3 regions of the Paenibacillus suaedae genome follow, and region 3 is predicted to be linked to each of the others. Evidence: predicted binding sites of a transcription regulator. Region 3 holds the regulator's gene; each other region holds the start of a gene.

Region 1 (7,790 bases), 160 kb from region 3:
CTGTAGCTCTGCGAGGAGGCGGCGGCATGAGAGGATAGCAATTGTATCGAAAGCAATCGTTCCTTGCTGTCCATGCGTTTAGATTGACTCGCTGAGGGCTGACTCAACAAGGTCGGGCTATCATTTGCATCTCGCTTTGTTGGCGCTGGTGCATACTGCTTCGGCAGCGGGAGCCATTCTCCACTTTGCGCATCAAGCCAATCAACGTTCCCGTTGTGCCATTCCACTCGCCATACGGTAAGCAGCGGGGCTAGCTGGTACGGGTAAATGCTCGTTACCTGAACTTCCTTATTATGTTCCTCTACAAGCTGCTGCTGTCGATCTAACAATGCATCCTGTAAGGTTGATTCATCGAAGGGCTGCTGTTCGCCAAGCCCATATTCCGACAGTCGTATTCGACCATCGGCATCTGCTTGTAGAATCATATATCCAATTTGCTTTTGTTTGTCCATAACGCGGATGAACCACCCATGCATGCCAGGGCCAAGAGGGAAGCATTCTGTATCTGCATGCTCCCATTGCTGGAATGGGGCTTTCTTGGCGAGCTGCTGCTGATAGTGGATAATTGCTTCATCAATCTGTTTGTTCTCTCCACCCCCTGAAAGCGGGGTCAAAGATGCGGGTGCAGACTGGAAGGTGTGATAGGTAGACGAAGCAGAAGTAGACGTCAAGATGATCGAATGTTCACTAAATAAGGATTGTTGAAAGGAGAGCGGAGCATAAGCTTCGCTTACCAAGTTCTCATTGGTTCTGCCCGATAGTGGCTTGGCTTCGCTTGATGCAAACAGAATGCCGACAGTAACACTGCCAGCTACAAGGGAAGTCAGTGCAGCGGATGCGGCGATATAAGCCAATTTCGTCCACCAAGGTTCATTATTCATCGAATCACCTCTAATTTCCGTTGTTACAGGCTTCCTGTATCGGTTGCTGTTAGTTGATTTCCTTAATTGTAAAGGACAAGCTCTAAAAATGGTGTCGTTCCATTGTTCAGGTGCTTGTCCTTTACACGTTCTATTTTTGCCGCAATGTGGCGTTTCTGCACTGTTCATGATTGATAGGCTTAGGCCAATGTCGAAGGAAGATGAATCAGACCTGCATTGAGAAAATTGACCGCAATCCGAGGCTCGAATTGCCACCGAATCTCTTGGCACCTCATGTCATATTGCTGCTGGATCTGTTCTTGTTTCGAAGGGGAATTTGTATTCCCTTGTTCGGGATCAGTGTCGGAATCATCCCCGCTATGCTTGTCCTTGTTGGATGGCATATTCGCAGCCTGCTCGGCTTCGGTGCTGAATTGCTGAAGCTGAGGTTCGTAATAAGACTTCAATCTCGCAAGCTCTTCTTCCAATCGTTCTGACGCTTCCACAGCCCATGTATTGTCATAGGTAGAGATGAGATCGATTAAATGTCTTTCTACAGCCTCGCGGGCTTGTTGAATAGACAACGACCAAGGCGCAACATGCACATTGGAAGGAAGCTTAGGGGACAAGGGCATGGACAGCAGTTGTTCCATGAAGTCAGTCCGAATTCGTCCCGTAATCAGAGATATTCCGAACGAATGAATTTCCTCTCTCTTTAGGTCGCATGCAAATTCGACGTTAAGATTTAAGAGAAGCCATGGCTCATATGCAGTAGAACGCTTAGTACCTCGTGTGGAACTGTTTGCAGCAGTACTGCCGGCATTGGCTGGTTCAGCGAACAATTGAATGAAGCGACCCTCTTCATGAACCGCTTGCATGATGCTCGACAGCCGCCGGCTGCCGAAGGTAACATCCTCGCGTGGAATTCGTCCTAAGCCTCCACCGCCGCCTGTGAAGGCGGGTGCTACGCCGAAGTAGCGACCGAGGATGGAGTCGCCGGGGGCTGTACCGGCAGGGGTAGAGCCCGGAGGCGGAGCAATAGCTGCACCAGTTGGCGGAGCTGTGGCTTTACCCGCAGGTGGCAGGACTGGCGGGGCAGAAGGTCCACGAGGGGGTTCAGGCTGCATCGCAGAAGGATCGAATACGAAGGTGAATCGCATCGTCTCGGGCTCTGCCCCTGTGCGATCAACAAAACCCCAATAGTAGGGACGGTTCGTAAGCTTACGGTCGGCTCGTTCTGACAGCTTCACGGTTACACTGGCAGGTGAGGTCTCCATGATATGACAATCGGTGGCCTCCAAATAATCGAGCACAAATCGTCGTACTTGCTCCGTATTCATTCCTTCCTACCTCCTATTCCTGTCATCATCCTTCAATCTCGGCACTCATGTTATGCAGGAGATTACTTATTGCTGCACTCTTCTCGTCGTCTTCCATATCTATTTCTTCACGTATCGCATTTAACGAATTGCCTAAACGCTCCACCTCGGTGTGAATCAGATCTTCCGAATCCGATTCCAGAAGAATGCGGGAGAGGCTCTTCTCGAGAGAATCCTGCTTCTCGAACCGTTCTAGGATCATGTCGAGACTGCCGATGACCATCTCAAACATGTTGATTTTCTCATGAAGCAGGTTCAGTATATATTCTTCAATCGTTCCTTGCGTTGATAGGTTGTAGATCTTCACATCATTGTTCTGACCAAGCCGATGTACCCTACCAATCCGCTGCTCTACGCGCATCGGGTTCCATGGCAAATCAAAATTAATCATATGATGGCAGAACTGCAGATTGATACCTTCGCCCCCGGCTTCTGTTGCAATCATGACCTGTGCCCGTCCGCGGAAAAGATCCATCATCCAATCCTTCTTGCCGCGGTTCATCCCTCCGCTGTAAGGAACTGCGACTAGACCGGCATTGCGGAAATACTGCAGCAAGTACTCCTGGGTAGCTCTGTATTCGGTAAACACGATAACTTTTTCATTAATCTCGCGAATAATGTTCATCGCCGTTTCGGCTTTGGTATTCGCATTAATGCCTTTAATGAGATCGACAAGATCCCAGATATAATTGCGAATAGGGGAGTCCTCGGCAAGCTTCTTTGACAAATTCACGAGTGTTAAGAAGACGGCATCCCGACTGGAGCATACTTCCCGCTGCAGCGTAATGAGGGAGAACATGCTGCCGATATCCCCGCTGTTTGTTCGATATTGCTCCTTTACAAATCGAGTGACGCCATCATAGAGCGCCTGTTCTTCCGGCGAGAGGGTGAGTGGAACATTCTTAACGATACGCTTCGTAAAATGAACATTGCCTTCACCTCTGCGATTGCGCACCATGACCTTCGATAGCTCGCTCTGGAGCATGCCCTCATTCTTCGGCATCCGCTTGTCTGCGACGAAGTTCGTGCTGAACTCCCCTTGACCGCCCAACTGACCTGGCTTCAGCAGATTGATCAAGTTATACAACTCGTTCATATCATTCTGAACGGGTGTAGCTGTTAGCAGAAGACAGTATTTCTTGCGCAAATGCTGAATGAATTGATAGTTCGTTGTTTTCCGATTTTTCAGTTTATGGGCTTCGTCAACGATTAACATATCGTATTCCTGCTCCATGAGAATTTCCTTGTGCGGATCGCGTTTAGCAGTATCCATGGAAGCGACTACGATGTCATTTGCCCATTGATATCCCTTCTTTTGGGCGATCGCAGGAATGCCGAACTTATGGTTCAGCTCACGAACCCATTGCAGCACAAGAGAGGCGGGCACTAAGATGAGCACTCGCTTCACAAGTCCACGAATCATATATTCCTTTAAAACAAGACCGGCTTCGATCGTCTTCCCGAGACCTACCTCATCGGCTAATATTGCTCTGCCTCGCATATCATGCAGCACTTTGCGGGCTGTCTCTAACTGATGCGGCAGTGGATCGACGTTTGTAATATGAGTTAAGCATTGAAGCTCGTCAAATGCATGAATTCGCTTTGCCTGCTGGGCTTCGTATGCAAGCCGGAATAAGGTCCAGTCATCCCAAGGGCTGTTTTTGTCAATGCGAGCAAGAAGCTCGTCCGTCCATCCGTTCTCGATAGTAAGGGGGATGCGACCTATTGCAGCTGTGCTAGTACGGGAGGATGTGGAGGGGTTATCTCCATTAATACCCACAGTTCCCATAGATGCTTCGATTCCGGGGTAAGCTAGTGTCGTAGAAGCGTTACTCGGTGTACGAGACTCTTCGTTCGACGGCTGATACGTACGCATGTTGTCTCCCTCCTTAATCGATGCGTTATTCTTCATTACCGTGTAGTATGGACGTAATCTTCTTATTTCATAACTGTTCATACGATACGATGGAAAGAGTTTGAAATGAGGGATTTATCACAGTGGTTTTGTATATGTTGATGTAAAATACTTTTTGGACACTAGATATAGTGTTGAGTACATACCATGTAAGCAGGTCTAACGCACGTGGTTGTTGATAAAGATTTGATGAAATGAAGAAGCACAGGAGGTTGTTCTCTTTGAATATGCCACAGAAGAAACGCTTGGAAGGACTAAGTGAGAAGATATTTCTAGATCGATATGCAAAAAAGGATGCAGATACGAATAATACCCGAGTGGGGGACGTTGTACTTGTATTAACGAAAGATGATCCGAAATTTCCGACGAAGGAGGTTGGAGAGGTTACTGCACGTAATGGCCGGAACTTATCTGTTGCACTCCGAAGCGGGGCGACCATCCAGACGTCTATTGAGCATGTGACGCTGACCGTGGAGAAAACACCGGAGGAAATGTGGGATCGATTGGCATCTGCAATTGCCTCCATTGAGACTAAGGAGAAGCAAGCGGAATGGACGGATAAATTCAGATATATTCTCGATGATTGGAAGCTTGTCCCGGGTGGACGAATCGCAGCAGGAGCAGGAGCAAGCGAGGAGCTAACCTTGTTCAATTGCTATGTCATTCCGTCTCCTAAGGATAGTCGAGGCGGGATTATGCAGACGCTCTCGGAAATGACAGAAATTATGGCTCGGGGTGGCGGCGTTGGCATCAATCTATCCTCGCTTCGTCCAAGACGGGCTATTGTGCGTGGTGTTAATGGCTCATCCAGTGGCGCGGTTTCATGGGGAGGCTTATTCAGCTATACGACAGGACTTATCGAGCAGGGCGGCAGCCGGCGTGGTGCCTTAATGTTAATGATGTATGATTGGCATCCGGACATTTTGGATTTTATTACAGTGAAGCAGACTGCAGGTCAAGTGACGAATGCGAACTTATCTGTCTGTGTTAGCAATGGATTTATGAAAGCCGTGAAGGAGGACTTGGACTGGGAACTTGTATTTCCAGATACGAGTGATCCGGACTATGATGAGCAGTGGGATGGAGATTTGGAGAAGTGGAAGAAGGCGGGCAAGTCCGTCATTCCTTATCAGACAGTTAAGGCCCGCGACATTTGGCATACGATTATAGAGTCGGCGTGGAAGTCTGCGGAACCGGGTGTTGTCTTCATGGAGCATTATAATCAGATGTCGAACAGCTGGTATTTCAACCCGATTATCTGTACGAATCCTTGTGGAGAACAGGGACTACCGGCGTGGGGTGTCTGCAATTTATCCGCGCTCAACCTGTCCAAGTTCTATGATGCTGAGAAGCGGGATGTTGCTTGGGAGGAGCTATCGAAGGTAACGCGTTATGCGGTGCGCTTCCTCGATAACGTCATAGATAAGACTCCGTATCATTTTGAGGAGAATAAAAACAATCAACAGAAGGAGCGGCGTGTCGGGCTGGGCTCGATGGGATTGGCAGAATTGATGATCAAGCTTGGCATCCGATATGGAAGTCCTTACTCGCTCGAATTCCTTGACCGGCTGTTCGGCTTTATTGCCCGCGAGGCCTATTTGGCTTCTGCGGATATTGCTGCGGAGAAAGGGGCTTTCCCTGCCTTCCAAGCAGAGCCATACTTGTCAAGCGGCTTCATGAAGCAAATGTGCGGTGTATTTCCTGAGGTCGAAGAAGCAATTCAAGCGAAGGGGATGCGTAATGTAACGGTCATTACACAAGCGCCGACGGGCAGCACGGGTACCATGGTTGGCACTTCCACCGGGATCGAGCCGTACTTCGCCTTCAAATATTACCGCCAGAGCCGTCTCGGCTATGACGAGCAGTTCGTGCCGATTGCGCAGCAATGGAAGGATGCGCATCCGAACGACCAGCTGCCGGATTACTTTGTAACAGCGATGGATCTGTCAGCAGAGGATCATATACGTGCCCAAGCAGCGATTCAGCGCTGGGTGGACAGCTCGATTTCCAAAACGGCGAACTGCCCGAGTGACTTTACTATCGAGCAGACGAAGGAATTGTATGAACTGGCGTTCGACCTCGGATGTAAAGGTGTAACCATTTACCGAGATGGAAGTCGAGACGTGCAAGTGCTGTCGACGGAGAAAGAGTCGAAGCAGGAAGAGAGCAACCATTCAGGATCGGGGCAAGCTGATTCCGAGGAGCCACAATCAACACAAGGAGGGGTTCTTCATTGCGAGTCTTCCTTTGTCTCTGAGGGTCAACAGAAGACGAAGAACAATGGGGACGGAAATGAGCAGCAGCTTCATCGTCAGGATACTGGCTCGTCTGGTGCATCGTCTTTGAGTGTCTCTTCAGATCATGAACAGAAGGATGGAGTCCGAGCGCAGGAAAGTAATGACGGTCAGGAATCTACTCAGGAATCTACACATGGCAATGCTTCTCCTTCTGCTGAGGTAACTGCAACCAAGGGGGGAGAGTCTGAATCAGCAAGCTCAAATAATGTGTACAAGCGCCGTCCCCAAGTATTGCGCGGCGCAACGTATAAGATTAATACGCCGTTCGGGATGGCGTACATTACGATTAATGATTTGAATGACATTCCTGCAGAAATCTTCTTAAACGTCGGCAAGGCTGGATCCGATGTATTTGCGATGGCGGAAGCGCTAGGCCGCGTATGTTCCCTGTTCCTGCGCTATGGCGACCATGGCAACAAAGTAGAGCTGTTAATCAAGCATTTGAAGGGAATCGGTGGTTCAGGCTCCGTTGGCTTCGGTGCTAATCGGGTGGAATCGATTGCAGATGCAGTCGCAAAAGCGCTGGAGACACATATGCAGGAGCAGGCATGTGATCAAGAGCGTCAGCGAAATAGTAAAGGGAGAAACGGTCAGCAGAACCATCAAAATGACAGCGGTCAGTCGCATAACAATAACCAACAATCGAGTGAAAATGGCCATCAGTCAAACAACAACAATCAGACTGTCAGTGGCAATCATCAACAGGTTAATTCTTCACGACAGGAATCGATCGAACAGGAACCAATCGCAGCTGCGATTGAAGATTCATCATCTGCTCAGAAAGATACATCTCCACCGATGATGAGCGGGATGTCGAGAGACTTATGTCCTTCCTGCGGCTCAGCTTCTCTTATCAATATGGAAGGCTGCAAGACGTGTGCGAACTGTGGATACAGCCGTTGTTCATAAAGAGCATATGTTTGAAGATTTGAGAGAAATGAGTGCTGTGAATCATTTGTATGTAACGTTCATTGTAATAGTCGGGGCAATACATCGGCTACCTTGTCACCGTGGCGGCATGGATAACAATTCGGTGGCGCTGTTTGAATAATGAAGAGAGGCGCGCAGATCAAATCGCCGATTAATGGTTACAAAGTATAGGGCAAATGGAAAACCCCCGTGAAGCTGCTGTGGCAGCGCCCCGGGGGTTTGTGTTTTGGTCTGGCGCAGCATGACGCCAACTATTTAACCCCTGACAGCCTGTAGTATGGCTGCAGCCGGTCCCTGGTTGTTTTCTAGTTGCATAAAATGAACGGGAGATTACCTTAACTTCAGATCATTTTATATAGGTTAACAGAATAATGACACTTCTAAAACAACAAAAGCCCTACCTCTCTTT
Region 2 (7,790 bases), on a different contig from region 3:
CCCATCGACCGCATAAATGCCATAATGAATGAAAATCCCAAGCTTCGCTTTCTCAAACCACGGTTGTACCATTGTTGTGCCCTCCCATATTCTAGTTGTACAATTCGTATTATCGCACATTTTGGCAGAAAAGTGTTAGCGAAAACATTCCGCGCCACACCTAACTTTTTCACAGTTAGATGTGGCGCGGAATCCAAGTGGCAGACACGCCATATTTGGTTGTTGAAGCCTGGTTATTTCGTAATATCAATAAAGCCTTCTCCGAACACATCCCTAACATCATGAATCGTAATAAATGCATCCTTATCTGTTGCTCGGACGATTTTCTTCAAGGTTGATACTTCCTGCTTACTAATAACAATGTACAGTACTTGCTTCCGATCCTTTGTATAATAACCATGTCCTTCCAGTACCGTCACTCCACGATCCATGACGACATTCACTTGCTCCGCGATCCGATCATGCTCCACGGAAATAATCGTAACCGCCTTCTTCGGATTCAATCCTTCGATAATGAAATCCATCACCTTCGTCCCTACATACAGCATCGCAATAGTTAGCATCAAGCCTTGCGGTCCAATGATGAAGAACGACGCGAATGCCACAATGAGGTCGAAGAACAATAATGCGTAACTTACATTCCAATCCAAATACTTGTTCATAATGCGAGCCAAAATCGTCGAGCCTGCTGTTGTGCCCCCGACTCGGATGATAAGACCGATCCCGACACCTGCGAAAATACCGCCAAAAATCGCATTGATCATGAGCTCATTGGATGCAATCCGCCAGCTCTCCGTCAAATGCAGGAATAATGAGTTGAACACAACTGCAATGATGGTATAGATCGTCGTTTTCTTATCCAAGAATTTGTAGCCAACGACAAGCAATACCGCATTTAAGATCAAGTTCATCAACCCTGGTGACCATTCGAACAGATAGTAGAGAATAATGGTAACCCCTGTTACCCCGCCCTCACCGAAATCATTGGGGATGACAAACAAGTTAACTGCTAATGCAAAAATGAAAGCGCCTGCGATAATGATAGCAATATCCGTAATTCTTTTTTTCATGAAAGCCCGTCCTTTATGTATGAAAATCATCTGTCCGAATTATCTCATCAAACTAAAGCAGTGAAAATTGATTCATGAATATACGGGTGTTCCCCTAGTATGGATATACATGCAGCCGGTACATTAAGTATTCCGCTCTTATGACACGACAATACAAAAACAACTGAGCGTTCCCACTCAGTTGTTCTTGCATCATTCCTAGCAATCCTTATCATCTTATGCAAAGATATCGGATTGTTTGACACGATCGTTCAGCATTGTAAAGTCTTTGTCTTGCAAAGGCTCTACCTTGCCCTTTTGATACCCGCTTCCCTTCGTGGAGAAGAAGTCATGTGTACTTGTTTCGGTACGGATACCGTTCAAGACAACGGGGTTAACATCTTCTTCTGGGAAGTATTGCTCAAAGCCCAAGTTCATGAGCGCTTTGTTGCCGTTGTAACGAATGTACTTCTTCACTTCATGTGTAAGTCCAATTGCATCATATAGCTGCTCAGTGTATTCAAGCTCGTTCTCGTACAATTCAAGCATCAGCTTGTTCACGAATTGGGACAACTCACGCTGCACGTCCGCACTTTGCTTATTGTAAATTTCCTGTGCAAGCAAGCCTACGAACACGCCATGGACGCTCTCGTCGCGGATGATCAGCTTAATGATCTCACCGCTTGCTACCATCTTGCCTTGTCCAGCCAAATACAGTGGATAGAAGAAGCCGGAATAGAACAGGAAGCTCTCCAAGAATACCGATGCTACCATCGCTTTGTACAAGCTGATTGGATCGTTGTCTTGAATACCCTTATATAGGCCGTCAATGATTGCTGTCTTCTTCTGCAAGTGCTTATTGTCTTTTACCCAATCGAATGTCTCATCAATCATTGCTGTGCTAGCAACCGTCGTAAAGATGGTGCTGTAGCTCTTCGCATGAATTTCTTCCATTGCCGCTTGGAAGATCAGAATTGCCTTCTTCTGCTTCCCTTCTACATGCTGCGCAATAACCGGCATTCCCACGTTCCCTTGTTCTGTATCCAGCAAGGTCAAGCCGCCAAGCACATGCATATAGGCAAGTTTCTCATCATCGGACATTTTCGTCCAAGACTTCAAGTCTTTCGAGATTGGAATCTCCGTATCAAGCCAGAATTGGGACGTATTTTGCGTCCACAGCATTTCCATATAATCCGATTCAGGTCTGTTCCAGTTAACAGCTTCAAAGTTTCTCATCTACGAATCTCCTTCTAGAGGTAATTCAAAAAGACCGCTTTAGATCACGAAGTAATATACACAGTGCTCGGTGCTGAAAACCATCCTTTTTGAACTCTCATTTAATGCAGGTTGCGCTCAATTAGACAACGCAGCTTACACATTCATCGATTGTTTTCTTCTTCGTACGTGTATAGTAGAGCGTCTTAAGCCCCTTCTTCTGTGCGTAAATATAATATTTTGCAAGATCACGAGTCGTCAGATCATCCTTAACAAACAGTACCGTTGAGATCGCTTGGTCAATATGAACTTGAACATCCGCAACCAAGTCAATCAGGTTGAACATATCCATGTCATATGCTTCTTTGTAATAGAAGTAGTTCTCATCGTTAATGTAAGGCATTGGATAGATCGTCTTGGAATCTCCGTACTCACGCTCCTCGATGCGCTGAGTAATTGGCGCGATCGAAGCTGTAGACGACTGCAAGTACGAGATAGAGCCTGTAGGTGCGATCGCCAGACGGTATGCATGGTACAAGCCATGCTCCATCACTTGCTCTTTCAAGCGAGCCCAGTCTTCCAATGTAGGCATCGTGTGACCTTCGAACAATTCCTTCACGCGATCTGTCTTCGGAGTGAAGTCCGTGTTCAAGTATCTATCGAAATATGCGCCGCTCGCATATTCACTCTTGTCAAAGTCCGTGAACGTCACGCCGCGCTCTTTCGCAATCAGCATGGAACGTTCCAAGGAATAGAAGTTCAGCATCATGAAGAACGCACGCACGAAGTCTCTTGCTTCCATGGACTCATATGCAATCTTGTTCTTCGCCAAGTAACCGTGCAAGTTCATTGCACCAAGGCCTACCGAATGAAGCTCACGGTTCGCCTTCGCTACGGATGGAACGATACTGATATTGCTGCGGTCAGATACTTCTGTCAGTGCGTCCATAGAACGATGAACCGTATCACGCATCCGCTTATTCTTCATGACGTTAACAATGTTAAGTGAACCCAAGTTACAGGAAATATCGCGGTTAATCTCATCCTCAATGCCGTAATCGTTAATTGTGGACACTTCACTAAGCTGTGCGATCTCACTGCACAGGTTGGAGAATTTAACCTTACCGATTTCTTTCAGGGCATGATATTCATTCGTGTTATCTACGAACATGATATATGGGTAACCAGATTCCATCTGAATCTGTGCAATTTTCAAAACTAGGTCGCGAGCGACAATTTTCTTTTTGCGGACTTTCGGATTGTCTACGAGCTCATCATACATTTCGGAGAGATCCATATCATCCAAATGCTTGCCATATGCTTGGAATACCGTGTGCGGATAGAACAAGTACATGTCTTTATCCTGCTCAACAAGCTCGAAGAACTTGTTCGGAGCAACGACGCCGAGCGACAAAGTCTTAATGCGGATTTTCTCATCACTGTTGATTTTCTTCGTATCCAGGAATTCATGGATGTCAGCATGGAATACGTTCAAGTATACAACGCCGCTTCCGTCACGCTGTCCCAATTGGTTTGCGTAGGAGAAAGCATCCTCAAACAATTTCATAACGGGGAGTACGCCGCTTGCTTTACCGTCTAGCCCTTTGATCTGCTCGCCTGCACCGCGAATCTTGCTCAAGTTCAAACTCACACCGCCGCCAATTTTACTTAACTGAAGTGCGGAGTTGATCGCAAATCCGATCGAGTTCATGGAATCGTTCACTTCGAGCAGGAAGCAGCTGACGAGCTCTCCTCTGCGCTTCTTCCCTGCATTCAGGAAGGTTGGCGTTGCTGGCTGATACTCTTGTGCAATCAACAGATCTGCATATTCGAATGCTTTGTTCATATCTCCGCTCGCTAAGAACAAGGATACAACCGCCAGTCTGTCTTCATAACGTTCCAAGAACTTCGTATCATCATTCGTCTTCATCGCGTAGTTATTATAAAACTTGAACGCGCTCATGAAGGATGGGAAGCGGAATTTCTTCGAGTACAGGAACTCGTACAATTTCTTAATATCTTTAAATTCATATTGGTCGAAAATCTCTTTCTCATAGTAATCATTTTCGATCAAATAATGAATCTTCTCTTCAAGGTTATGGAAAAACACTGTATTTTGATTGACATAATCAACGAAGTAGCTCTTTGCTGCGTCGTGATCCTTGCCAAATTGAAATTTACCGTCCTTCTGAACCATGATTTCATTGTTAAGCTGTATCCATTTTGGTATCAAAGTCATGGACCTCCCGAATAAAGTTGTCTACATCTCGTTTTGTCCCGCTGAGTTCAAACTTCATCAGTACGGGGACGGAGTATTCTCTGGAAATATGGTCAGCTGCAAGCCCATACCGAGTGCCCCAGTTCATGTTGCCGCTGGCCGCGACACCTTGGAGCAAATGACTGTGTTCTTCCAGAAACTCTTGCGTGGACTGTGGAACTTGTCCGAACCCGGTCGTGTACGTAATCAGGATAAAGGGTTCATTAAGCTTGGTGTCAGGCGTGACACGAACACACTCCAAATCCAATTTATCGACGAATCGTTTCACGTTACCCGTCTTCGAATCGTAAGCGATAAGCACGTGACCCCTCCGTTGTTCGACTAGTTTGCAAATGGAACGAACAAAAAATGCTCATTCAAAAACAAGGATCAAAGCGATCGACACGTTGCGTACCCTAATTGCGTTTATGCTGTCGCTTTAATCTCTCAATCTCTGAATAGGCATGTCTTAGAATCTGGCGCGTGGCGCCGCTCGATTCCAATTGCTGTCACAATATATAGTGTATGTATCGCATTAAACCAACTATATATAGTTCGCTATAGAATCATATACAATTTTAAGAGAAATGGCAAGGTCCATTTTATGACGCTTTCTCTATCAAATTTCATGTCGACTATTGGCACAAAACATTACTATCGTACCACACCTCAGACGAATATTGGAGATCATTTATTTTGGAATTGTAGAGAAATACATGATAAAAAAATTCGAATATTCCCCTTTTCAGCGACGGGATGGCGATCTCTCCAATCTCAACTTTTTTTTATTTAACCATGACATTGGAGTCAAATCAGCACATTTTTTGATTACCACATACACAATCCAAACATCGGATATGAACAAGCATATAATAATTGGAAGTGATTACTAGAAGTGATTACTAGAAGTGATTCATGTCAATTCATTTTGAATAGACGGAGGGAAACATCCGATGAGCAAATCTAAAGCGCTACGAACATCGAGATCATCTGATGTGGTAAATCAGGTGTATTCAAACCGGGTACTGCGATCTGAGTTTGATCGGAATTGGAGAACGGAAATTTCAAGAAGTGGGTATGTTATTTACATTGCAACTGCAAACCGGGCTAAAGTTGAGGTAATACTGTCAGGCGGGATAAACAAGCGATTGGTGTTTCCGAGAGGCGGAAGAGTGATCGTCGGTGGTGGCGGAACATCGCATTATAGCAAACCACATCGCACGATCACGATTTAATGATCATTGGTTAACTTGCATAGTATGATTATGAGTTACACTGGAACGTTAAGATATCGACCAGATACAGATATAGATACAGATATAGCGGCAGTACAAGACACCAGAGTCGTGTCTGACTGCCGCTGATTCGTGAAATGTCACGGAGTTTGTACCCTACGATTCATCCCCTGCTGCCAAAAAAGATAGAATGTGCGAGGCCATTTCTTGAGGATGCGTCAATGGGAGCATGTGGTCTGCACCCTCTATTTCGACGAAAGCAATACGTGGTATCCGCTTGAACTCCTCCGCGATCATGCGCATATCGTCCCACTCCACTGTCCCGTACATAAACAAGGTAGGAACCGCGATTTCCTCCAACTGTTCGATCGCAGGTGGCTGAGGCCATATCACCTCAAAGCTGCGCCACTCTGTGAAGACACGCGTAAAGTATTGGGTGTGCATATCAATAAAGATATCACGCTGACCGCTAGCCATGACCGTTCGATAAATTGGCCCCTCCAATGAAAACTGTATCATCTTGCCCACATCCGGAGCGAGTGAATTCAATTGCTGAATCCAGCCCCGATACGTCTCTGAGAAGATGAAACCTGTCAAGGATGGAGCAACAGCGATCAGTCGAGCGACTCTATCCGGGAAGGTTAATGTAAAGTTAGTAGCCAATTCTCCGCCTATAGAATGCCCAACTAGGGTCACCTGTTCCAGCTTCAGGTCGTCCAGCAGTTGACGTAAATCCTCGACAAGGTTGAACGGTACTTGCGGTGCGGGCGATCGCCCCGTACCACGAGCATCAAAGGTAACGACCTGGTGAGTTGTTGCGAGAAGTGGTACTAGCTCCCCCCATGCCCTTGAATCGACGCCTCCGCTGTGAATCAGCACAATCGGCTCGCCTGTTCCATAAATCGAGTAGCTCAGATCCATTCATGCTCCCTCCCATGTGGCTTTCTATTGATTGTTTCACCTCATATATTAGATATGGATCAATATTCAGATCAATGATTTTTTGTTTTTTCTTACCTTACATTCCACAGAAGCACTACGATCCCATTCTGGTCATCGCCAGTATCCAGATGGAGAAACCAACCCGATAAGGAAGTTTCCTTACTCGATGGAAATTCCCCAGCAATCCATACTCATTTCCCGTGCTTGTACTCTCATTTCCCGGGCAACCGCGCGGTTTCGAGCCATTGTGACAGTGATGTTCAACATAATCACAGAAAAACAGAGTCAGTTCCATGCCGAACCTCACTCCTTTTTGTCTCTTCAAGCAGCAATGTGCATAACCATGCAAAAGAATGATCCGCTACGGAAATAAGAAATTTTATTTTTGCAATGCCTACCTATTCCCCATCTCATTCATATTGCCTCTTGAAGGAAGATCATCATCATAAAACACTTGCTAAAGGTTGTAGCTGTATTCCTGATTGCTTTGATCCTCATTCTCTACGCGTCCGCCATGTTGTTTGGTAGAGAACGTAAAATAGACCGACCCGGAGGTCGATCTGCTTCAATTAACTTCCTATATATTTCACTTCATTTAATATCCATTCTGTTGAAATACAGAACGCTTGCTACTAAGCCGAATAGCGAAGTGATACCGACCGCAATAAACGAGTATAGAGGCGGATAATCCGCTACATAACTTTGTGTCACAATTACATGTGCAGCTGACCAAGGGAAAATCGCCTTGTAATCGGAACTGATCACGGTAACATTCCCTAACGTGATCACCGCTGTGAACATGATGGTCGGCACATAATTTTTGAATAAGAAGGTTACCCAAATCGTCGGTGTGGACAACAGGAACATAAGGACAGCACCTAGTACATAGTCACCCAATGAAGACACCAGTACCGTGGCACTTACCCCGTCTGATTTGATAAAAAATCCGAATCCCAATGTAAGCACCCATGCCACCATCGTCAATAGAAGTATCCATATGAGCAGCATAAGCATTTTGCTCGCGATTAGAGCAACTCTTGATACCGGGATTGTAAGCAGGTTCTTGAGTGTATCCTCCACAAATTCTCGATT
Region 3 (7,790 bases):
TGTATTCGATGTCGTACAGTCTATCTATTTACATAGCGCGGCAAGTGGAGAACATGTTGTGCTGAATGCTACGTTCTCTGTTGGCTGTCCGGGCGACACACAAGGAGATGCCTTCATGAGTACGGACGAAATTCGAATGAATGCGGAACGATATCAAGCGATTCCTCTCAAGATCGCTGCTCATTTTGCTCTCTACCCGCTCGGAACAGCAGATTACATGGATACGATCTATGAGATCATTGGCCTTGCTAAGGAAGAAGGCACTTTCGATGAGAGCGCTCATTATGCAAGCCGCTTAGAAGGAGATGCACAGCGAGTATTTGCTACACTTGAGAACGCGTTTAATCGGGCGAGAAAATCAGACAAGTCCCATGTGGTGATGACAACTACGATGTCAGCCAACAGCCCTTCCACAAGGTAGCAGCTGAAGAAAAAGAAATTCAAAAATGCAAGCTACAAACCCAACGGACTCATCCGATCATCGTTTTAAGAAAAGAGGAATGTTCATGAATTCGCGAAACAGCCAATGGAAATTACGAGATATCGTCGTTCTCAGTTCATTATCTGTTGTGTTTGCCGTCATTTATCTGCTCTTCTTGCAAATAGGCAATGTGCTTGTTGGCTTTATGGGGCCGATGGGATATGAAGTCATCTTCGGCATTTGGTTTATCGTATCGATCATCGCCACCTATATCATCCGCAAACCGGGGGCTGCCGTCATTTCAGAGACAGTCGCTGGATTGGTTGAGGTATTAATCGGCAACGCCGTAGGACCTATTTTGATTGTATCCGCCCTTATTCAAGGTTTAGGCGCCGAAGCCGTATTTGCCGCTACAAGATATCGGAATTATTCAACCAAAGTGCTCATGCTGGCTGGGGTGGGCTCCGCTGTATTCAGCTTCGCGTGGGGGTATTTCCGCAGCGGTTATGCGGCCTACTCTGTTGGTCTCATCATCGCGATGTTCGTCGTTCGCTGTATAAGTGGCGCACTCATCTCAGGTCTGCTTGGCAAATGGATTGCGGACGCCTTGGCCAATACAGGAGTTCTGAGAAGCTTCCCAATTGCAAAGGGGCAACGATAACATGGCAAGCCCAGCGCTTCTCATTCCCAAGTACCCAGCACAATTGAATATACAACGTGACGTCGAGCATGGAACTCTTATTACACTGGAAGCCACTGATCTGACACTCGCCTTCGAGACCGAAGGCGAGCCTGTCTTATCCAACATCAATGTCACCCTGCATGAGGGGGAAACCGTTCTGCTGCTAGGCCCAAGCGGCTGCGGCAAGAGCTCGCTAGCCTTTTGCCTTACCGGGCTGTATCCACATGCAATAGACAGTCTCGTTGAAGGCAGTGTCCATCTGTATGGCAAGCCAATCGAACAGTACGATTCCGGTGAAGCGGCCCAGCATATCGGAATTGTATTTCAAGATTTCGAAAGTCAGTTCTGTATGCTGCGTGTAGAAGAAGAAATAGCCTTTTGCCTAGAAAATCGGGATTGCCCTCGAACTGAGATGGAATCCATGATTCAAGAGGTATTAGAAAAGGTAGGATTGCTCGGATGGCGACATGCGTATATCCACGAGCTGTCAGGAGGCATGAAACAGAAGCTGGCTCTTGCCTGCGCTCTAGCCCTTCGCGTGCACATGCTTGTGTTGGATGAGCCTACATCGAATCTCGATCCGTGTACAAGACATCAATTTGCTGTACTCATTTCAGAACTGGCACGCAAGGAAGGGATGGCTCTGCTTATCATTGAGCATCAATTGGACGATTGGATCGGCATGACGGATCGCCTGCTCGTGATGGATGAGGCTGGAGCCCTCGTCTTTGACGGTCTTCCTGTCTCCTACTTCAAGCATCATGCAGCTGAAGCCAAGTCACGCGGTATCTGGCTTCCGCAAGCGCTGGAACTGCAGCAATTCATCCGTGAGTGGTTTAATCACAGCAACAGTAGCGATAGCAACAACGATGACGATAGTAGCAATATTTGCGATTTCAGCAATTATGATGATCAGTTCGTTCGTCAGCGTCTCACAGCCGCAGACCCTGCACTCACAGACGAAGATCTCTTGAAGCTGCTGCTGTCGCTGCCTGAATGCGTACAGCAGGATGCAATGCGCATCCTAACATCAGCTCAATCTAACGATTCCCCACGAAAGCCTGAGGAAGTCCTGCAAGCGCACGACCTTGTCTATCGGCGTAAAGGAAGAGTAATCCTTGATCACGTGTCCCTTACTCTGCATGCAGGGGAATGGGTAGCACTTGTCGGCCCAAACGGAGCTGGGAAGTCTACCCTCGCCTCCCTCTTGTCTGGATTGACACAGCCGGATGAAGGTCAAATCATTCTGAATGGCATGCCTCTTCATCGATATGCGGAGCGGGAGCTGAGAGCCTTCATCGGATATGTATTCCAGAATCCAGAGCATCAGTTCATTACTGATACCGTGTTCGATGAACTTGCATTCGGGATGCGCTTGCAGCTTCTGAGCGAAGAAGAAGTACAGCAGCATGTCGGAGAAGCCTTGACACGCTTCCGCTTGAACAAGGTTGCCAATGCCAATCCCTTCTCCATCAGCCAAGGACAGAAGCGAAGACTTAGTGTCGCTTCCGTTCTTACCGACAGCCAACAGCTATTGTTATGCGATGAGCCGACATATGGACAAGACGCTTATACATCCAAGCAGCTGATGGACACCCTGCAAGCACGAACCCAAGCAGGCGCTACTGTCCTGATGATCACGCATGATATGGAGTGGGTTCAGACCTATGCCGACCGAATTATTGTGCTAGATGAAGGTTGCATACGGTTTGACGGCAGCCCTTCCAAGCTGTGGAGTGAGCACCCTGAGCTCGTGGAGAAGTGTCATCTGCGTATGCCGATGAACTTCGCGGTGGCATCTCGCCTACTTGCACAGACGTCAGGTATCGAAGGAGGAGATCATCCTGATACTCCGTGATTGGAATCCAAGCATTAAGGGGCTTGCGATCATTATAGCGGTTATAATGCTGTCGTTGACGTTCGATCCGGTTACACCGCTTGCAGCCCTTGTCTACATCGTTCTATTTACATTCCTATTGGGGAACATATCATGGCGTAAATGGCTGCTTAGCTTCTGCCCCTTCCTCATTATGGGCATCGGCTACGTGTGGACGGCCCTCGTCTTCCCGCGTTCTGCCGATCCCGCTTCAAGTGCCATTCTATGGCAGTGGGGGTCGTTCATCATTACGGAGGCCACGTTCCAGCAGGCAATCTCACTCGGACTAAGAGTGCTTATCTTCTCCGCCTTGTCGCTCATCTTCATCTTGACGACAGATCCTGTGCGATTCATGCTGAGCCTGATGCAGCAGTGCAAGCTGCCGCCCAAATGGGCATACGGCATTCTGGCAGGCTATCGCTTCCTCCCCTTCTTCAAGGAAGAACTGCGCATCATACAGGATGCGCACCGCATGCGAGGCATAGAACGGGAGCACGGCTGGAAGAGCAAGCTGCGGGCATGGAAACGTTATGCGATTCCACTGCTCGCTTCAGCTATTCGCAAGTCGGAGCGTGTAGCTGCCGCCATGATATCGAAGGGATTCACAGGCCGACGTGGAAGAACTTATTATGTGAAGCTTCGAGTCACCTGGAAGGATTGGATCTTGCTTTTCCTTCTGCTAGGCGGAATCGCATTATGCTACTACGTATCCTGGAAACTCGGGTTCGTACAATGGTATCAGGGACAATTGTGACACATTATGACACCCTTTTCGTACATCGTGCATAACATATCTAAGCACATTGTGTGTTCCGCTATTATGCGAAAAGGAGGTCTTTCTATGCCTAAAAAAATCACGCCTAAGAAGATCACGTCTAAGACGTTATCCCCTCATTACTCCAAAAGTGTAAAGTACTTGAAAAAATTCGTTAAGATAAAGGCCAAAAACGGTAACGTATATACAGGCACCATCGTGAAAGTAGATAAAAAGAGAGTGTACTTAAAGGTCAACTCCGTAAAGCATGCGGGAAAAGTACACACTTCATTTTTCCCTTTCATCTTGCCGTTGGTGCTCTTCGATCTCCTTGCTATCGTGCTGCTTGACACCCGTAGAAGAATTATTTTTTAACGTCTATTCTCCCTCAAATGTTTGAGGGAGTTTTTATTTGCACGAAAAACTCACTAACAATATCAAGATAGCGCTCTGGCTCCTCAAATCGGGGAAAATGCCCGCTACGATGGAAAGTCGTCTGCAATGTAGATCTGCACCTATCCATCAATCCACACTTGATTGCTCGATAAAATACAAAGAACCCCTCAAACAGTTTACTGCTTGAGGGGTTTTCCGAGCTTGTTTAAACTATTTATCTGAGTGTTCGCCAAGGGCGTTCTTCGACAGAAGATGATTCAGTTCCTTCATAAACATGCTGATATCCTTGAACTGACGATAGACCGATGCGAACCGCACATAAGCAACTTCATCTACTGGATAGAGCTGCTCCATGACGAAATCACCGATGACACGGCTGTCTACCTCCGCATGGGCGGTATCGCGCAGCTGCTTCTCGACCTCCGAAGCAATCATCTCCAGCCGTTCCACAGATACGGGACGCTTCTCACAGGCACGAATAAGTCCGCGCAGCATCTTATCCCTACTGAACTCTTCCCTGCTTCCATCCTTCTTAATAACGATGAGCGGAGTCTCCTCCACCATCTCGAATGTAGTAAAGCGTCTGCTGCACAGCTCGCACTCCCGCCTGCGGCGAATAGACTTATTGTCGTTCGCTGGACGAGAATCAAGTACCTTTGTTCCTAAGTGGTCACAATAAGGACACTTCATTTTCGTTCCTCCGTTCTACTCTTGATGTTTATCACAATTCACTTTTTAAAAAGTTACCAGTGGTTACCTGTAATGATCTTTGAAAGAATGCACACAATACAATTACCAACCGCAAGGAGGTGAATCAAATGAGCCAAAACAATCGTTCCAGCAACAACTTGGTCGTACCTCAAGCGACTGCAGCTCTTGAACAAATGAAGTTCGAGATCGCACAAGAGTTGGGCATTGCCATCCCATCTGACGGATACTATGGCAACATGGCAACTCGTGACACGGGTTCTATCGGGGGTTACATCACGAAGCGCCTTGTCCAAATCGCTGAACAATCTCTTGCAGGTCAATACAAATAATGACGGAAGAAGCGTCGGACATCATGCGCGATAACGGTATCGGCTTGTCCGATGCTTCTTCTTCATTCTACTTCATTTTCGGATAGATGTTTTTATACTTATCATAATAATGGATAACACGCTGTACGTACAACTTTGTTTCCCCATATGGAATTTGCTGCTTGGCTGTGTCATAGCTGCCGTCCCATACTTTGTTGCGAATCCATTTGTTCACATTGCCGGGACCCGCGTTGTAAGCAGCGATCGCCGCTATCCAATTCTCATTGAATTGCTTATGCAGCGATTTTAGATACCATGTGCCAATAAGAATATTCGGGTCGGCCGTATTTTTCAATTCGTCCAAAGACCAACGATTATTCATCTTCAACTGCTCCATCGCCCATGTGGCCGTTTCCGGCATCAGCTGCATGACTCCAATCGCTCCCTTGCGAGATTCGCGCCCCGCTTGGAAGTTCGTCTCCACTCGAATGATAGCAGCCACAAGCAGAGGATCTACATCATATTGAGCTGCATATTTGCGGATCTCGTCTTCATATGCTATCGGGTACATCCATCTCCCCAGCCATTGCGACTGAACGAACAGCAAGAACAGCATGCCCAAAAACAACATCAATAGCACTCTCTTTTTGCGGAGCATTTTCATCATACGATTCATGGCAAGCCTTTCTCCGACCAGAAATGGTCGAGCTGCTTGATCGTATCTTCCAGCGAACCGCTATTGTCGATAATAATGTCCGCCAGCTCTCGCTTTTTCTCCATACTCCACTGAGCATTCAGCCTCTGTTCAGCTTCGCGCTCGCTCCAACCGTCCCGTTCCATTAGACGCTGTAATTGAACACTTTTTGGAACATACACTACCAATATCGAATCGAACATCTCGCTTAGACCTGACTCATACAGGAGCGGAATATCAACGACAACAAGACGTTCTGGATAGTCCGTCTCATATCGATGCATTTGACGCTGGATTTCCTTCCGGATAGCCGGGTGGGTGATGCTTTCTAACGCTTTGCGACTTGTCTCATCTGCAAAGACAACCTCCCCTAATCGCTTCCGATTGAGCGTTCCGTCCGCAAGCAGCATGTCCGATCCGAAATGCACCGCAATTTGTTCCAACACGGGACTGCCAGGGAGAACGACTTCCCTGGCAATCTTATCAGCATCAACCAGCAGAGCGCCTCGCTCCACTAGTAATCGGGAGACGGTGCTCTTGCCGGAAGCGATGCCTCCGGTTAACCCGATGTTCATGCCTTCACCTCATTCTATAATAATGCCGCTTACGTCAGCAGCTTAATAATCCCCATTATAATTAGCATCAGGCCTGGCACAAATGACAGCTTCCCAATCCATCGCGCGCCTGCGAATGCAATCCCAATATGAATGCCGAATCGCAGAAATATGCCGCTGAATAAGGCGATAACAATCGCGGTCATGAGTGCAGGATAGCCTAACAGCGCAGCTCCTATACCCGCTCCAAATGCATCCAACGACAACGCGACTCCAAGCCATGCAGCCTCTACTGCACTAATGGTGCCTGAACGATCCATGTCCGCAGCGCTTGGAGTCTTCAATATTTGAATGACAACGCCCAGACTCTTCAATTGAATGTGCACCACTTGCCGCGGCTCATCCCCCATCGGAATAGATGGAACTGAAGAGGATTGAACAACTGCTGATACATGCATCTGATCTGCTGCCGCATGTTCACTGCTTGCTATCTGATCCAACCGAGCATCCTCATCTTGCGATGAGCGAAGCAGCTGCAGGATAGCCCAACAGCCAATCCCGACAAGAATAAGTGAACCTATCCACTGAGCTACAGCAGGAGATACATACTGAATAAGCAAGTTGCCCACTTGCATCGACAGTAGAATGACCAGCCCAGAGCAGCACGCAATGACAGCAATTGAAGTCCAAGGGATGCGGAGCCGGCGCAATCCGTAGGTCATTCCTACACCGAAGCTATCCAGACTCAATGCAAAAGCCAGGATGAACAAAGACACTGTATGAATAAGCAACTACCGTTCCCTCCCGCTAGGCAGTTCCCGAGCAAGTGCAGACTAGCGTACAACTCACAGCTCAGGAATCCCGATTTACCATATCATATGGGCAAGAGTGGATAAGAGTGCTTATTCAACTTTTCAGCTTACCTAGATTCCATTACTGAGAACGATGCTGGCATACCGGGCAGTAATGGGTACCCCGACCGCCAACTACTGTCTTCTCAATGATACTGCCGCATTGAACACAAGGTTGCCCTTGACGTCCATACATTTGCAGCTGATGCTGGAACATCCCCATTTCCCCTTGGCCATTCACATATGACTTGATAGAGGAGCCGCCAGCTTCAACCGCTTCCTTAAGGGTATCAATAATCGCGCGATGCAGAAGCGCGTACTCTTCATCCGTAAGCTCATCTGCCGCACGATTCGGGTGAATGCCTGCTCTGAACAGAGCTTCATCCACATAAATATTTCCGATTCCTACTACGATGTGCTGGTTCAGCAGGACTGGCTTAATAAAGCTGCGCCGTCTTCTCATCGCTTCTGCGAAGCGTTCGACAGTAAATTCAGGAGACAAGGGCTCTACTCCCAGCTTATGAAGAGGAGGCTGCTCCCATT

What was found. The regulator NrdR, encoded in region 3, represses ribonucleotide reductase genes. The targets are predictions, from matches to a motif close to AACACNATATATNGTGTT.
Region 1: the regulator NrdR is predicted to act here: its motif matches at 4,273-4,290, upstream of RQP50_RS05205 (adenosylcobalamin-dependent ribonucleoside-diphosphate reductase).
Region 2: the regulator NrdR is predicted to act here: its motif matches at 5,030-5,047, upstream of nrdI (class Ib ribonucleoside-diphosphate reductase assembly flavoprotein NrdI).

The regions. Positions count from the first base shown of each region.
Region 1 covers NZ_JAVYAA010000001.1:1,163,492-1,171,281, forward strand. The annotation lists gene RQP50_RS05190 (hypothetical protein) at 1-881, opposite strand, end outside; gene RQP50_RS05195 (YqhG family protein) at 1,061-2,200, opposite strand; gene RQP50_RS05200 (DEAD/DEAH box helicase) at 2,226-4,115, opposite strand; gene RQP50_RS05205 (adenosylcobalamin-dependent ribonucleoside-diphosphate reductase) at 4,382-7,360, shown strand.
Region 2 covers NZ_JAVYAA010000006.1:191,799-199,588, forward strand. The annotation lists gene RQP50_RS22225 (alpha-L-fucosidase) at 1-72, opposite strand, end outside; gene RQP50_RS22230 (YitT family protein) at 234-1,070, opposite strand; gene nrdF (class 1b ribonucleoside-diphosphate reductase subunit beta) at 1,287-2,285, opposite strand; gene nrdE (class 1b ribonucleoside-diphosphate reductase subunit alpha) at 2,407-4,503, opposite strand; gene nrdI (class Ib ribonucleoside-diphosphate reductase assembly flavoprotein NrdI) at 4,472-4,843, opposite strand; gene RQP50_RS22250 (hypothetical protein) at 5,475-5,756, shown strand; gene RQP50_RS22255 (alpha/beta fold hydrolase) at 5,913-6,677, opposite strand; gene RQP50_RS22260 (ABC transporter permease) at 7,290-7,790, opposite strand, start outside.
Region 3 covers NZ_JAVYAA010000001.1:1,007,241-1,015,030, reverse strand. The annotation lists gene RQP50_RS04475 (YkoF family thiamine/hydroxymethylpyrimidine-binding protein) at 1-421, shown strand, start outside; gene RQP50_RS04470 (ECF transporter S component) at 507-1,082, shown strand; gene RQP50_RS04465 (ABC transporter ATP-binding protein) at 1,084-2,961, shown strand; gene RQP50_RS04460 (energy-coupling factor transporter transmembrane component T family protein) at 2,948-3,733, shown strand; gene RQP50_RS04455 (hypothetical protein) at 3,821-4,108, shown strand; gene nrdR (transcriptional regulator NrdR) at 4,340-4,819, opposite strand; gene RQP50_RS04445 (alpha/beta-type small acid-soluble spore protein) at 4,948-5,169, shown strand; gene RQP50_RS04440 (lytic transglycosylase domain-containing protein) at 5,237-5,824, opposite strand; gene coaE (dephospho-CoA kinase) at 5,821-6,417, opposite strand; gene RQP50_RS04430 (MntP/YtaF family protein) at 6,447-7,187, opposite strand; gene mutM (DNA-formamidopyrimidine glycosylase) at 7,330-7,790, opposite strand, start outside.